DNA from 3 places in the Brevibacillus sp. FSL K6-0770 genome. Region 2 is predicted to be linked to each of the others. Evidence: riboswitches for the same ligand, from Rfam matches in the RefSeq annotation. Region 2 holds a riboswitch; each other region holds the start of a gene.
What was found. A riboswitch is a leader RNA that binds a small molecule or an ion and turns the genes downstream of it on or off. The one in region 2 is predicted to bind cyclic di-GMP.
Positions count from the first base shown of each region.

Region 1: linked by a shared signal. The riboswitch ahead of NST23_RS05500 (GNAT family N-acetyltransferase) and the one ahead of NST23_RS27025 (methyl-accepting chemotaxis protein) in region 2 are both predicted to bind cyclic di-GMP.
Region 3: linked by a shared signal. The riboswitch ahead of NST23_RS08050 (methyl-accepting chemotaxis protein) and the one ahead of NST23_RS27025 (methyl-accepting chemotaxis protein) in region 2 are both predicted to bind cyclic di-GMP.

Region 1 covers NZ_JBBOBQ010000001.1:1,071,326-1,076,040, reverse strand. The annotation lists gene NST23_RS05510 (TrmB family transcriptional regulator) at 1-375, opposite strand, end outside; gene NST23_RS05505 (hypothetical protein) at 481-663, opposite strand; cyclic di-GMP riboswitch class I at 858-941, shown strand; gene NST23_RS05500 (GNAT family N-acetyltransferase) at 1,254-1,730, shown strand; gene NST23_RS05495 (methyl-accepting chemotaxis protein) at 1,732-3,195, shown strand; gene NST23_RS05490 (sensor domain-containing diguanylate cyclase) at 3,430-4,715, shown strand, end outside.
Region 2 covers NZ_JBBOBQ010000001.1:5,684,437-5,689,151, forward strand. The annotation lists gene NST23_RS27025 (methyl-accepting chemotaxis protein) at 86-2,059, opposite strand; cyclic di-GMP riboswitch class I at 2,132-2,232, opposite strand; gene NST23_RS27030 (methyl-accepting chemotaxis protein) at 2,455-3,912, opposite strand; gene NST23_RS27035 (formate--tetrahydrofolate ligase) at 4,232-4,715, opposite strand, start outside.
Region 3 covers NZ_JBBOBQ010000001.1:1,636,695-1,641,409, reverse strand. The annotation lists gene rplT (50S ribosomal protein L20) at 248-607, opposite strand; gene rpmI (50S ribosomal protein L35) at 699-896, opposite strand; gene infC (translation initiation factor IF-3) at 927-1,430, opposite strand; gene moaA (GTP 3',8-cyclase MoaA) at 1,693-2,718, opposite strand; cyclic di-GMP riboswitch class II at 2,907-2,989, shown strand; gene NST23_RS08050 (methyl-accepting chemotaxis protein) at 3,138-4,715, shown strand, end outside.

The DNA of each region.
Region 1 (4,715 bases), 4.6 Mb from region 2:
GATCATTTGCCGCATCTCCGTCAGCACCAGTTCGTCGCCGCTGATCCGGCGAATCACATCGACTTCTTGCTCAGACTCCAAAGCGGACAAGCTTTTTTCCAAATAGTCGAAGGACTGCTCGAACTGTCCACGCAATCTGCGAATCAACTCTCTGGCCGCAAGCGGCGCGTAAGTCACAGGCTCTGAAGGCACCGTATAGACCGCCCCTTTTTCCAGCAGCTTGCCTATGACCTCGTAAATCATCGAGCGCGGTACGCCGGAGCGCTTGCTGATTTCGTATCCGGTAATCGGGGAATGCTTCAACAAGCCAATGTAAGCCTTGCACTCGTATTGGGAAAAACCGAGCTTTTGCAACTCTTTGTAAATGTCGTCCATATCGTCCTCTTTAGTCGTTAGTCTTATACTCACTATAATGCCTCTCCCGCCAAACATGCAACAAAAAAAGCCCTCGGCATTCGAGAGCTTTTTTCACACATGCTGTTAAGCGATTTCTTTCACTTTAATATAAGAAACGTTTCGCACATTGATGACGATATCGTCGTACTGGAGCCATCCATCTTTCTGGTTGGCGACCATCTGGATGATCTCTTCCGGTTCTGTCGTCTCAATGCGGATCACTTCTCCCCCTGAAAAGTGAAATTCGATTGTTTTCGTCTCTGCCATCCTCTCATCCCTCCTCTTCTCTCTATCTTTATCGGATGGATGGTAAAATTTTGTTACGCTACTCTTACCGTTACCTTAATTCTGACTATTTTTATAAAGAATTGGTTATTTTTACCCTACCAAAACTTGACAAGACTGTTTCTTTTGGATTATATTTTGCATGATTCGACATGACTATACATTTTTCGCAAACTGAATGACAAAGGCAAAGTCATCGAAAGGTGGCGACGCAAAACCACGGGTCTAAAGTCTTCGACCATGACAGCCGGGTTGCCATACATCATGTGCGTAATTGTGCGATGATGGTGACTGAAGGCTGTTCCCGTGTGTGGAATGGCCTTTTTTGTGTGAAAAACGTCTCGACGTTTTTCAAGAAATTGGATGTGGCCGCTTGCGGTCAACAAAACGGTCATGGCCGTTTTGTGTGCAATCTCATAGAAAGGAGGCGCCAGTCCATCTATCAACAGTAAACTTGTACATGAAAAAACAAAAGAGAGATAAAAATGGAGTGGAGTATTATGTACAAACTGGTTGATTCAGTAGAGTCTTTGGCGAGTTTTCACCAAATCAAGGAGAGCGTTTGGACCTCCATGGGCTTTGAAATGGAATACGTCAAAAATGGTTCCGATGCTTATTTGCTATTGTCAGAAGATGACGAAGCAGGCGGTACTTTTGAATTTACGCCACATGAAAAATCTTCTGCTTTTCTCCGCAATTTGTTTCAGGACGTGTTGAGCGCCGATATGAAAGTGGTGGAAGTAGACAGTTTCGCTGTCTTGCCGAAATACCGTGGAAAACTGGGACGTTGGGGCGTTGCCCTCATGATCGATTATGCTGAAAAACACGGTTATACGCATGCAGTCGGTTTAGCAGACCCGGCTTTTTTTCAGTTGATTAATACAAAATACAACGTCAAAGCGACACAAGTGAAGGATATGGTCTATTACAAAGGGGCGAACGCCATCCCGACCATTTTTCACCTGCAGGAAGCCTATACGAGCAAGGACCATCCCGCATTTTCCTGGTATCAAACGCTTTGCAAACAAATAAAAGTTGAGGTTAGCTGACATGGAACTTTTACAAAGAAGAAATAATTGGGTCGTCATTGTTTTTGCAAGCATCATTACCGTGGTGCAAATCGTGAATCTCATCATGGGAGTGCCGATTTCCTTCGTCTTGACTGTGCTCGGTATTTTGTACGGAGTGCTGGCGCCGTTCGCGTATTTGTCCAATCGTCCGGCGTGGCGCGACAAAATGGCTCCATTCATGAAGTTTTTCAACTTCGCGGTAATCGGCATCTTCATGTTCATAATTACCGGGCTTGATCCTTGGCTGGTCAATATTATGACCATCATGTTCTTCGTAGCCGTCATGGGGATTTATCAGGACAGGCTGATCAACATTTTGACGATCGTGGCAGCGCTCGGGATCGTCACGTACTACTTCCTGACAAATGGCGAGGCGATTTTTTATACCTCCAATCCGGTTCATTTGATGTACTACCTGCTTACCTTCTGCTTCGTATCGGCAACAAGCATGATGCACGCGATATTCAACAACAGACTGCAACAGGAGAGCGAAGAACAGAAGCAGCAGGCGATCGCTTCCAAAGAATCGCTGCAACGCATTTTGGATCAGATCAACGAATCGCTCAGCTCTGTGCAGGAATACCAGGAGAATCTGAACAAGGTGACGGATGGCGTGAATGTCCGGGCAGTTGAAACCGTCGCTTCCCTTCAGGAAATCATGCGCTCCTTCTCTGTGCAAACCGACAACACAAACGAGCTGCGCCGCGAGATGGGCACGACCAATCTCCAGGTAGAAGACATGACCCGTTCTGTTACAGAGATGCACGATTACGTAGAATCGACGAAAGAAGCGACCAATGAAAGCGGCAAGCGCATCAATAACATCGGCAGCGACTTTGAACGCTTCATCAAGGACATCCAGGATACGAACCGACTGATTCAAGAGCTGAACAAAGAAACGGAATCGATTGAAAAAATCATCCAAACGATCTCCGATATTTCGGCACAGACCAACCTGCTCGCACTCAATGCCACCATCGAGGCGTCCAGAGCCGGTGAGCATGGCCGTGGCTTTGCCGTCGTAGCGGATGAAGTGCGCAAGCTGGCCGAGTCTTCCAAAGTATCCTCCGAATCGATCTCGACCTTGTTGATGACGATTCGCGAAAAAATGAAGCTCGTTTCCGACATGATCTCCGAGTCCCAGGTGTCTTTTGAAAAGAACAGCGAAGGCATTATGGAGGTCCAAGAAATGTTTACAAACGTGGACAACTACATGCACAACTTCGCGGAAAAAACCAAAAATCTGCAAGAGTTCATCGTCCACGTGCACAGCATGATCCAGGAAGTCAATGCAAAAGTCGAAGTCAACGCAGACATTACCGACAAGAACAAGGAAAGCCTCGAAGAAGTTCTCGTGCTCGTCTCTGACCAAAAAGAAGAGATCGTCAAAGTATCTGGCGGCTTCGAAAAGATCGAGCAACAAATTCGCGGCTTGAACACGTAAAAACCATTGGCAAAAATTCCACTGAAACTGTCCTCTTTTGAGGGCAGTTTTTTGCATTTATGGCAATAATGTTACCTAATTGTTACAACTGTGAACGAACCTCAACTTTTTTCCATCAAATTATTTTTTCTGCATAGCATGTCCTCCTGGTATCGCTTATAATACACATGAATTTTTTCCGTTTGCTTTCCTTCCATCATGGATCGATCCAACGCAAAGAGAGGCCATAGCCATATGCCTGTTATACATCGTTTCAAGCTGAGCCCGGGGAAAAAGATTGGTCTGACTGCCCTTCTGACGGGTCTGGTTTCCTTGTCCATCGTGTTGACGGTGACAATTTTGCTCGTCGCATCTTATCAGTCCAAGAAGAAGTCACTGATCGATACCACGCTTACTTTGAACTATTCAAGCGCAAGCAAAATGAGTCAAATGATCAATTCCTTGTTCATCTCCATGCGAAGCAGCTTGCGTTATTCCGCCTCAGTCGTAATCGACCACCCCTCGCAGACGCAAAAAGAAGCCGACGAACATCTGGATATCCTTCGCAAAAGCAGCAACTATTTCAATTCGCTAACTGTCGTGGATGAAAACGGGATTATCCGCACCGTTTCTCCGGCGTCCATCGGCACAGTCGGCCAACACATTATCACCAAGGAAGGCAACTATGCCCTGGAACTGAAAAAGCCCTACATTTCCTTGCCCTACATATCTGCGAGAAGCAACCGCCATATTTTGTTCATGAGCGAGCCGATCTACGACAAAGAGGGCAAATATCGCGGCTTCATCGGCGGAACCATCTACCTCCAGGAGCACAACATCATGAACATGATCTTCGGCAGCGCGGCAACGGATACGACCGGATCTTCTTTTTCCATCGTCGGCTCCAACGGGCAGTTGCTGTTCCATCCGGATGAACAGTTGATCGGAAAAGATCTCAAATCCAATCCTGTCGTAAGGAAGCTGATGGCTGGGCGAAGCGGTCATGAACAAATGGCGAGCATACAGGGCGGGCAGTTGCTGGCCGGCTATGCCCCCGTTGCCGAAAACGGCTGGGGCGTCATGGTCACCTCTCCCATCGAGTTTGTCTACAACGAGCTGCATAGTCAGGTGAGACTCATGCTGGTTTATTTGCTGCCCCCTTCCCTGCTTTTGCTCCTGATTGTCATCAAGCTGGCCCACACGCTTGCCAGACCTTTTGTTCAGCTTGCCGACCTGATGAGCAAGATGGGCTCGGAAAAAGTAGAGCTTCCCCAAAATCGGCATCACTGGAACCGGGAAGCTGATTTGTTGACCAAAGCTTTTCGCAATGCCGCCAAAAAAATCAAGCGGAAAACAGACCGTCTCACGCATGAAGCAACGACTGACGCGCTTACGGGACTTGCCAACCGCCGTTCCGTCGAAAATTTGCTGCAACAATGGTTGCGGGAGAACAAAAGCTTTTCCATCCTGCTGTTGGATATTGATCGCTTCAAGCATGTAAACGACACCTTCGGCCATCCTGTGGGAGACGAAGTGTTGAA
Region 2 (4,715 bases):
CTGGTTGTTGCTCTCTTTGTTTGTCTTGCTTTGTTCAAACTGTCTCATCCCTTATATCGCATCCCCCCTTTAACAGGGATGGGACCTACAGGCTAAACTTGCCAACCCCTTGTTGCAGTTCTTCCGTCACGGCGTTCAAATGCTCGACGGAACGGGCGATATCTTGAATGGCCTGAAGCTGCTCGGCTGTTGCCTCCACAACCTTTTGGGCATCAGAAGTAGCGAGCTTCGCGATGTGATGCATTTCATCCACCGAGGCGCTCACCTGCTCGGAGCCTGCGGACATTTCTTCCGATGCTGCTGACACCTCCAAAATATGGGCAGCAACATTGCGGGAAGACTCCAAAATATGCGCAAAAATTTCCCGGACTTCTTCAATCATCGTGATTCCTTCGTGCGCTTCGCGGTTGCCTGTGTTCATCACTTCGACGGCATGGCGGGTATCCTGTTGGATTTCGTGAATCAATGTCGCTATTTTCGCAGCCGATTCCTCGGATTGGTGAGCGAGATTTTTCACTTCTCCGGCCACGACGGCAAAGCCTCGTCCATGCTCGCCAGCCCGCGCAGCCTCAATCGACGCATTGAGAGCGAGCAGGTTGATTTGCGACGTCAACTGGCTGATCGTATCGAGAATCCCTTCGATTTCCTTGGAGCGGCTGTTCAAACGTTCGATGGCCTCAGTTGCTTTGGTCGTTCCTTCGCCGATGCTGCCCATTTGCCGCACCGCCTGCTCCACGACAGTCGTTCCTTGCTCAGCCTGTTCCGAAGCCTCGCGCGCCGCCTCGGAAACATGCGCAGATGTCTCGGCGATTTTCACGATCCCTGCTGCCATATCATTCATGGACAGCGCGACATCTTTGGAGCTGGTCGCCTGCGCTTCCGCTCCGCCTGCAATTTGATTGATCGATTGCCCGATGCGATTGACGTTTTCCGTCGCGTGCTCAATGCCTGCCGATACTTCCTGAGTAAAGCGCAGCACCTGCTCGGAAGATTGCGACACGCCCTCAATCAGACCTTTCAAGTGGGCAACAGTCTGGTTGAAGTCACGGGAAAGCACCGCAAGCTCATCCTTGCCGTCTACCGTAACGGTCTGCGTGAGATTCCCTTGCGCCACCACATTGACCACTTGGTTCAGACGCTGAATCGGTTTCACCAGGCGAACAGACAGCCAGTATACGAAAATGATCCCGAGCGCCAACACAACCAGTGAAATCGCAAGCAGCTTGATCGACAGCTCATTTACCGGAGCGTGCAAATCTTTGACCGGAGCCGTGATGAATACGCCCCAGTTCAGTTTCGTCGATGCGTATGAGGAGAACTGCGCTGTTTGCTCCTGCTGGTATTGAATAATTCCATGCCCGCCTTGCTGCGTCGCTTCAAATGCCGTTTTCAGCTCGGGAATGTCGCTTTCCAGCACGGATTGCTTCAAAATAAACTCGCTATTCGGATGCCAGATATACGTTCCTTTTTTGCTGACGAGAAAAGCATAGCCGCTGTGCCCGAATTTCTCTTCAGAAACCGTTTTTTGAATCTCATTGATTGGGATAGTAGAGCCGACATAGCCGTATTGGCGGTTGTCTTTCATCAATGGCAAGATGACCGTCACAATGTTATTGCCTGTCCGTTGGGAAACAACCGGCTCGGATACGATGATTTTCCCTTCGCCTTTTCCTGCTTCCTGAAAATGCGGACGGTCGGAAGGATTGGTTTCCTCTCCTTTGAAGTTGATGACCTTTTTGCCGCTCAAGTCATAGGAAAAGAAAAACGTTTCAAACTCAGGGTTTTTCTTTTGCGCTTCCTGAATCAGCCTCAAGTCATGCTCGAAATTGTTGTCTGAGGACATCATCTCCCCGACTGTTTCCACGATTCCGATTTTTTCCTGGAAGAAGCTGTCGATACGGATGGATAGATTGCTGGCTGTCAGTTCCGCTTCTTTGTCCAGGCTCGATGATAGCAATTGCGAAGAGCTGTAGTAGCTGGCCCCGCATACCGTGCCCAAGCTGATGATCAAAAGCAGGCACATAACGACAATTAACTTTTTCTTTAGACTTGATTCCATCACACGGTGTACCTCCTATCCTTTTTTTCACAACAAAAAAGACTGCCACCCGGACAGCCTTTTTGCGTTCGGCATGGCAACCCGGCTATCGTAGCAGCAGAGAAATGCAATCTGCTTGCCTTAGACCCGTGGCTTTGCGTCCCTGCCTTTCAACAGGTTTGCCTTTGTCATTTTTTGTCGTATTTTGTTTATAAATTTACTATAGCACACGAAAGTAAAAATGTGGGTTAACTTTCAAATAATGCCTTGGATTTTTTTCCACACGAAATCTTTACCCGATTTGTTTGATAGCTAAACTACTTTTCTTGCATAAAATTACAAAAAAGCCCCTCCAAGTAAACCATTGTGCGCTTTTCACGCCATGTCTACTTAAAGGGGATGCTATCAGATCATAGCTACTTCCCAGACTCCACAGCCAAGCTGCTTAACGTATCGGTAAGCAGCTCCAACTCTCTAAAGCTTGCCACAATTTGTTCAATCCGTTCTGTTTGTTCGTCTACACTCGCCAATACTTGCTCTACAGACGCACTCGATTGTTCCGTTACGCTATAAATCTGGGTGATTTCATCCACAATCCGCAGCGAGCCATTCTCCAACGCATGAATGAGCGTCTCAACCTCGCCCGCTTGAATCACAACGCTATTCGCGTTATTTGTAATTTGTTTTAGTATGGATTCTGTGTGCTGCGCAGCGTTTTGACTGTCTACAACAGCGGCTTGTCCGGTAATGATTTGCTTGGCAAGGTCGCTTGTCTTATTTTGGATATCCACCAATATGCCTGCTATTTCTTCCGTCGATTGCTGTGAATGGACAGCCAGCTTCCTCACTTCATCAGAAACCACGGCAAAACCCCGCCCGTGCTCTCCCGCACGCGCTGCTTCGATGGCAGCATTCAAGGCCAGCAGGTTGGTTTGGTTGGAGATCTCGCTAATCTTGGAAAGAACAGAACCGATTTGCTGATTTCGTTCATGAAGCTCGTTCATCAACGTCACGGTTTTATCGATGATCGTACTGATATGAGCCATTTGTTTCGTTAGCGTCGACACCTGTTCATTTCCTTCTTCCGTTACCTTCACAGTCGCTAATGTTAAATCTTTCATGCGCTGCGAACTGGCGGCTACTCGCTGAACTCCATGATTTGAATCTTGTACGGAGTTGGAGATATCGCCGACACTTGCTGCCTGCAGTTGCACGCCTTTAGCCACCTCGGAAAAAGACGTCAATACTTCCCGAGAGACGCGTTCCGTAAAAAGGACATTATCTTTTAGCGACAAGCTGAATTGTTTAAGCGTCTCCACCGAATGTAACACCTTACCAAAAATTTGCTCGATTTGCTGTTTAGCAAACAGCGTTTCCTTATGCCGGCTTTCCGCTTGCAAATACACGTTCTCGTTAAGCTTTGCGACATAGATCGTGATGATGGCAACCACGACGAGCGGAACATTATTTGCATCTGCATAAACATTCAGATATTGACCTAGATTCGCAGTAATGATGGCTACAACTGACATCGCAATAACAGGGCGATAGTTGGGATAAAGAGATACAAGAGCGAGGTACTCGAACAAATTTAGCATACTCCTCTCGGCTGTCCGGGGAAAAGTAAGCAAATGCATAACACAAATAAGAGAAAGGACGCCAACCAAGACATACGGAATGAGCAAAATGGTTTTCGCTGCGCGGTTCATCCACATCAGCAGCAAACAAATCCCGGCAAACACGAACCACTGAATGACAAAAGCAAGGCTTAAACCTCGTGTTATATCGATCGCTACTTGCAGTACTACCATAAGCCATCCAATGCAAATGACAATTTTATTGCGCTGCTTGGTAATCAATGTTTTTTGATCCACATGGCACCTTCCTCTTCATCTTAGAAGTATGGAAAAGATGGATGAATGAGTAGCTGTGAGCCTCCTTTCCGCTATGCAACCGATAATCTGAGGCAATTTTCCCAACTTTCGAGAAAAAAATAGAAAAACACCGTCTGTTTTTGGTAGAATTTTGGTTTCCAGCAAAACCTCCAAAACAGATAGGTGTTCTCTTCTATGATAACGAAAGAAAGCTCCCATGATCAACTACAACCGGGTTTGCAGGCTTGTTTAGCTCTGCCTAAGCGCGAAAAAAAGCTGACACTTTGTTGCCCGTGTCAGCTTTTTGCCTTTGTGTTGCTTAGCTCAGTCCCTCTACATGGCCGTGCTCATCCACGTACAGCGACTCGGCTGCCGGCTTTTTCGGAAGTCCAGGCATCGTCACCAGGCTTCCGGTGAGCGCCACGATAAAGCCTGCCCCCGCCGAAATCCGCACCTCGCTCACCTGAATGGTGAAGTCTACAGGTGCTCCCAGCTGGTCAGCCCGATCTGTAAACGAGTATGGTGTCTTCGCCATGCAGACAGGCAGATGGGCCAGCCCCATGTCTTCGATCTTTTGGATCGTCTTCAATGCCAATGGCGAAAAGACTACGCCAGAACCGCGGTAAATCTCCTTCACGACCGTCTCGATTTTTTCTTTCACGCTGCGGTCTTCTTCGTACAAAAAGCGGAACTGCGAAGGACGCTCTGCCGCCCGCGTTACTTTTTCAGCCAGTTCGACCGCACCTTCGCCGCCTTCTGCCCAAGCCTTGGATAGCGCGGCTTCTGCTCCGGCCTCCTGGCAC
Region 3 (4,715 bases), 4.0 Mb from region 2:
TTTTCCTTTGACACTTTTTATTGTATGGCAGGAGGCAGTCCCTCCGACACGGACGGAAGATTGTTTTTCTCTCCAACCTGAGACGGAAGTTCTTCTACGTCCCACGCCCATTTTTTGGCGGCAAAAGCCGTTTGGCTGCTTTTTGCCGATACTTGCTGTCTTGCGGATGGAAAAAGGGAAAGACCTTTATACGCAAAAAAACCGACCATCTCCCCACGGGGAAAAGGTCGGCTCGTGATGCAGCCGATTAAGCGTTCAGCTTGCCTTTTGCAACTGTTGCCAGTTCGTTGAAAGCAGCTTTGTCGTTAACAGCCAGATCAGCCAGCATTTTGCGGTTCACTTCGATGCCAGCCACTTTCAGGCCATGCATCAGACGGCTGTAGGACAGACCGTTCAAGCGAGCTTGCGCGTTGATACGAGTGATCCACAGTTTGCGGAAGTCGCGTTTCTTTTGACGACGATCACGGTATGCATAAAGCAGGGATTTCATTACCTGCGCATTAGCGGATTTAAACAGGCGATGTTTGGAACCGAAGTATCCTTTCGCCAGCTTCAAAATTTTCTTATGACGACGGCGTGTAACAATGCCACCTTTTACTCTTGGCATACTAAACTCCTCCTGGTCTTTCCAGCATGGCGGCCTACTGCTAGGCGCTTAGGGAGCTCATGCTGCGTAATGTGTGTAGTGATACAAAAACTTACAGGTAAGTGAGCATTTGCTCAATACGTTTTTGATCGCCTTTGGAAACGAGTGCAGCTTTGCGCAGGTGGCGCTTCGCTTTCGTCGATTTGTTAGCGAACAAGTGGCTACCAAATGCGCGGTCGCGCTTCAATTGGCCGCTTCCAGTCTTTTTGAAACGTTTCGCAGCAGCCTTGTTGGTTTTCATTTTAGGCATCTGAAAAATCCTCCTGTCTAAACTACTATCTTACTTTTCCGCTTTCGGAGCCAGAATCATGATCATGCTGCGGCCCTCGATCTTCGGTTTACGCTCAGGCGTAGCGAGATCTTCACACTGGGCAGCCACACGTTCCATAACGCCAAGGCCGATTTCGGAGTGGGTGATTTCACGTCCACGGAAACGGATCGTACACTTCACCTTGTGATGATCCTCCAAGAACTTGCGGACGTTGCGAAGCTTGGTTTGAAAATCGTGTTCCTCGATGTTAGACGAAAAACGCACTTCTTTCAGCTCGATGATCTTCTGGTTTTTCCGCGCTTCTTTCTCCTTTTTCGCCTGCTCGTACTTGAACTTTCCATAGTCCATGATACGGCAAACAGGCGGTTTGGCTGTAGGAGCAACGTTTACCAGATCCAGTTCGGCTTCCTGGGCAATGCGCAACGCTTCCCTAAAAGGTACGACTCCCAATTGGCTCCCGTCAGCACCGATCAAACGGACTTCACGGGCACGGATCGCTTCGTTGATTAACATTTGATCCTTGCTAATACTTGCCACCTCCGTCAATTTCGAGAAGGAACAAAAATGTGCGAACGCATCTGCGCCCGCACATATCTCACCTAAGCAATTTCATCAGATCCAAGGATCTTTGCATAAGAGTTACCTGTCAACAGTCGTGGAAGACGTCGACGCAGGTGAGAAGCTGGGCGCCTCTGCTTGTTCTCGAAGTATGAAGTGTTTATACACTCAATTCATGATACAGGTTAGAGTTGTCTTTGTCAAGGCTTATCACACACTATCCTCCAATGTGCGACATTTCCACCTTGGGACGTTTTACGAGGCCAGGCGTCTCATCCAGCCGCTCTTCTGAATATCGTTCATCGCGCTTGCTCCAGATCGTCTGAATCTGCGCTCTGATCTCATCGTCGCTCGCTCCGTTTCGCAGCGGCTCGCGCAAGTCTTCTCCCGCAGAAGCGAACAAGCAGTTGTACATTTTGCCCTCTGCGGACAGCCTGGCGCGGGTACAGGTGGAGCAAAAAGCTTGCGTCACAGAAGAAATCAGCCCGATCTCCTGATCCCCGTCCTCGTAGCGATAGCGCGAAGCGACCTCCCCGAAGTAATTTGCCTCGATCGGAACAAGCGGCATCTCCTGGTGAATCATGCGGACGATTTCGCTGGACGGCACGACCTGATCCAGCTTCCAGCCATTGGAGTTTCCGACATCCATAAATTCAATGAAGCGCAAAGTATGCCCCTGCTCGCGGAAGTATTTGGCCATCGGCAAAATATCTTGGTCATTCACTCCCCGCTGCACGACCATGTTGATTTTCACGCCAAGACCTGCTTCAGCCGCCGCCCGTATGCCGTCCAGCACAGCTTCTACCGGATAGCCCCTGCCGTTCAATGTGCCGAACCGCTCGTTGTCCAGACTGTCGAGACTGACTGTCACGCGGTCAAGTCCTGCTTCCTTCAGAGCCTGCGCGTGGCGGACGAGCAACGAACCGTTGGTGGTCATAGCGATGTCGTGAATACCTGCTACTTTTTTTATCATTTCAATTAACACAGGCAAGCCTCTGCGCATGAGCGGCTCTCCGCCTGTAATTCTGATTTTCTGGACGCCAAGCGAGGCGAAAATGTCGGTCAGTCGAACAATCTCTTCAAATGAAAGCAGCTTGTGCTGCGGCAAAAACTCAAAGTCCGGTCCAAAAATTTCCGCAGGCATGCAGTATCTGCAACGAAAATTGCATTTGTCTGTCACGGAAATACGCAAATCGCGGAGAGGGCGATTTCGTGTATCAACGAGTGGCGACTGCTCTGGCATTGGCTGTCACTCTCCTTTTTCCTAGCGTATCATATCCACGATCGGGCGTAATAGCTTTCCTGCACTTTCGCCTGGTTGTTCCTATGCAAAACCATAATATTTTGCTTGAAAGTGTAAATAGCTCATTTTTGCTATTCCCTTTTTGAATTAATATAAGCTAATATGACTATATATTGTGAAATTGTATAACTGAAAGTGGAAGCGATGATCAGCGATTTGTATGTGGGCACTTGAATGGCTGGGAGTGAGTAGTGCAACCGACCCTATTATTGCTGTAGGGTCGGTTTATTTTATCCCAGAACATTTGTCGTGTCCACTATCGCCAATTCACTCACCAAAGCACCATTGACGTATGCTCTCTTCCCCCGTTTTGAAGCGAACGACTAAAAAAGAGAAAAGCAAAGAATCCGGAGGTCTGCATGCAATTTTTTACGAAGAAAACAAAGCCATGGACAGAGTACGTAAAATCCTCTCACACGACTGACATCGATCAAGTAGGAGAACGAGTAAAGGAGCGCTTGTCCTTTTTAGGGGTGGATCAAGACACGCTCGCCCATGTCAAAAATGCTGCCGAAACGCTTTCGCCCTTTAAAGCGAAGATTGTCGACCAATTTTACGGCGCAATCACGGCTGTTGATCAATTGCAAAAACTGATTCTCGACCACTCAACACTAGGAAAATTGAAACACACATTGGAGTTGTATCTTGAACAGTTTCTGCAGGCGAATGTGGATTACGAATACGTGAAGACGAGAATTGTGATTGGACAAGTTCACAGCCGCATTCATCTGACAGCCGATCATTTTATCTCCGCTCATCATATGTTGATTCAGATCATGACATCGATCTTGATGGAAAAATGGAGCCATCAGCCGCATCAAATGATGCAAATGGTCACATCCGTCCAAAAACTGGCAGCGTTCGATCAGCAACTGATCGTGGAAGTATATATGGAAGAGACGTTCAAATCATTTTTGTTCGGCATCTCCGACATGTTGAATCATATGACACAGCTCGATACGACCAAACAGCTCATCTCGGGCATGGACGAACAAATTGAGGAAAGCCACAGCGTGACAGCAGCTACGGAAGAAATGAGCGCTTCCATTCAGGAAGTGGCCAACCACGCTATCAAGGTGGCGGAAGGAACGGACGATGCCGTCCACTCCGCAGAACAGAGCAGGCAGATCATCAATGCCGCACTGGGAGACATCCGGCAAGTCGGGCGCGTCTTCGAAGAGGTCATGGGCCGCGTCAACAAGCTCGATCAGGAGATTCACCAGACCCAGGATGTCGTGCATATTATTCGGGAAATCGCCGAGCAAACGAATCTGCTCGCCCTCAACGCCAGTATCGAGGCTGCGCGGGCAGGCGACCAGGGGCGCGGCTTCGCGGTTGTCGCCTCGGAAGTTCGCAAATTGGCCGAGCATACAAAAGAACAAATCAGCCAAATTACAACCAATATGGCATCGTTGCAGCATGTCTCCAATCAGGTGACCCAGCAAATGGACGATACAGGCAAACTGGTTGAGCGCTGTGTGAGTGAGGCCCAATACGCTGACGTCGCCTTGAACAAAATTGTGACCGCGATGCAGGAAATCAGCCAATCGACCTCGCAAATTGCCGCCATGACCGAGGAGCAGGCTTCTTCCGTAACGGACATTGCCCGCCGCAACTCCACGATTTTTGACTTGAGCGCGCATTCGCAGGAAATCGCCAAGGATACGGCCCAGCTGATTTTGGAATTGAGCCGAAAAATGGACGATTACCGCAAAACATTCTTTACGATCAACGTCAAGCTCAGCTCGAAAGACATCGTCCGCGTGGCAAAAACCGACCATCTTCTGTGGAAATGGAAAATTTACAACATGTTTTTGGGCTTGGAGCACTTGAACGCAAGCGAAATGGGCTCCCACCACACATGCCGTCTCGGGAACTGGTACTATGGCGAGTTGTCTGCCCAAGTGCGAAACAATCCGATCTTCAAAAAGCTTGAG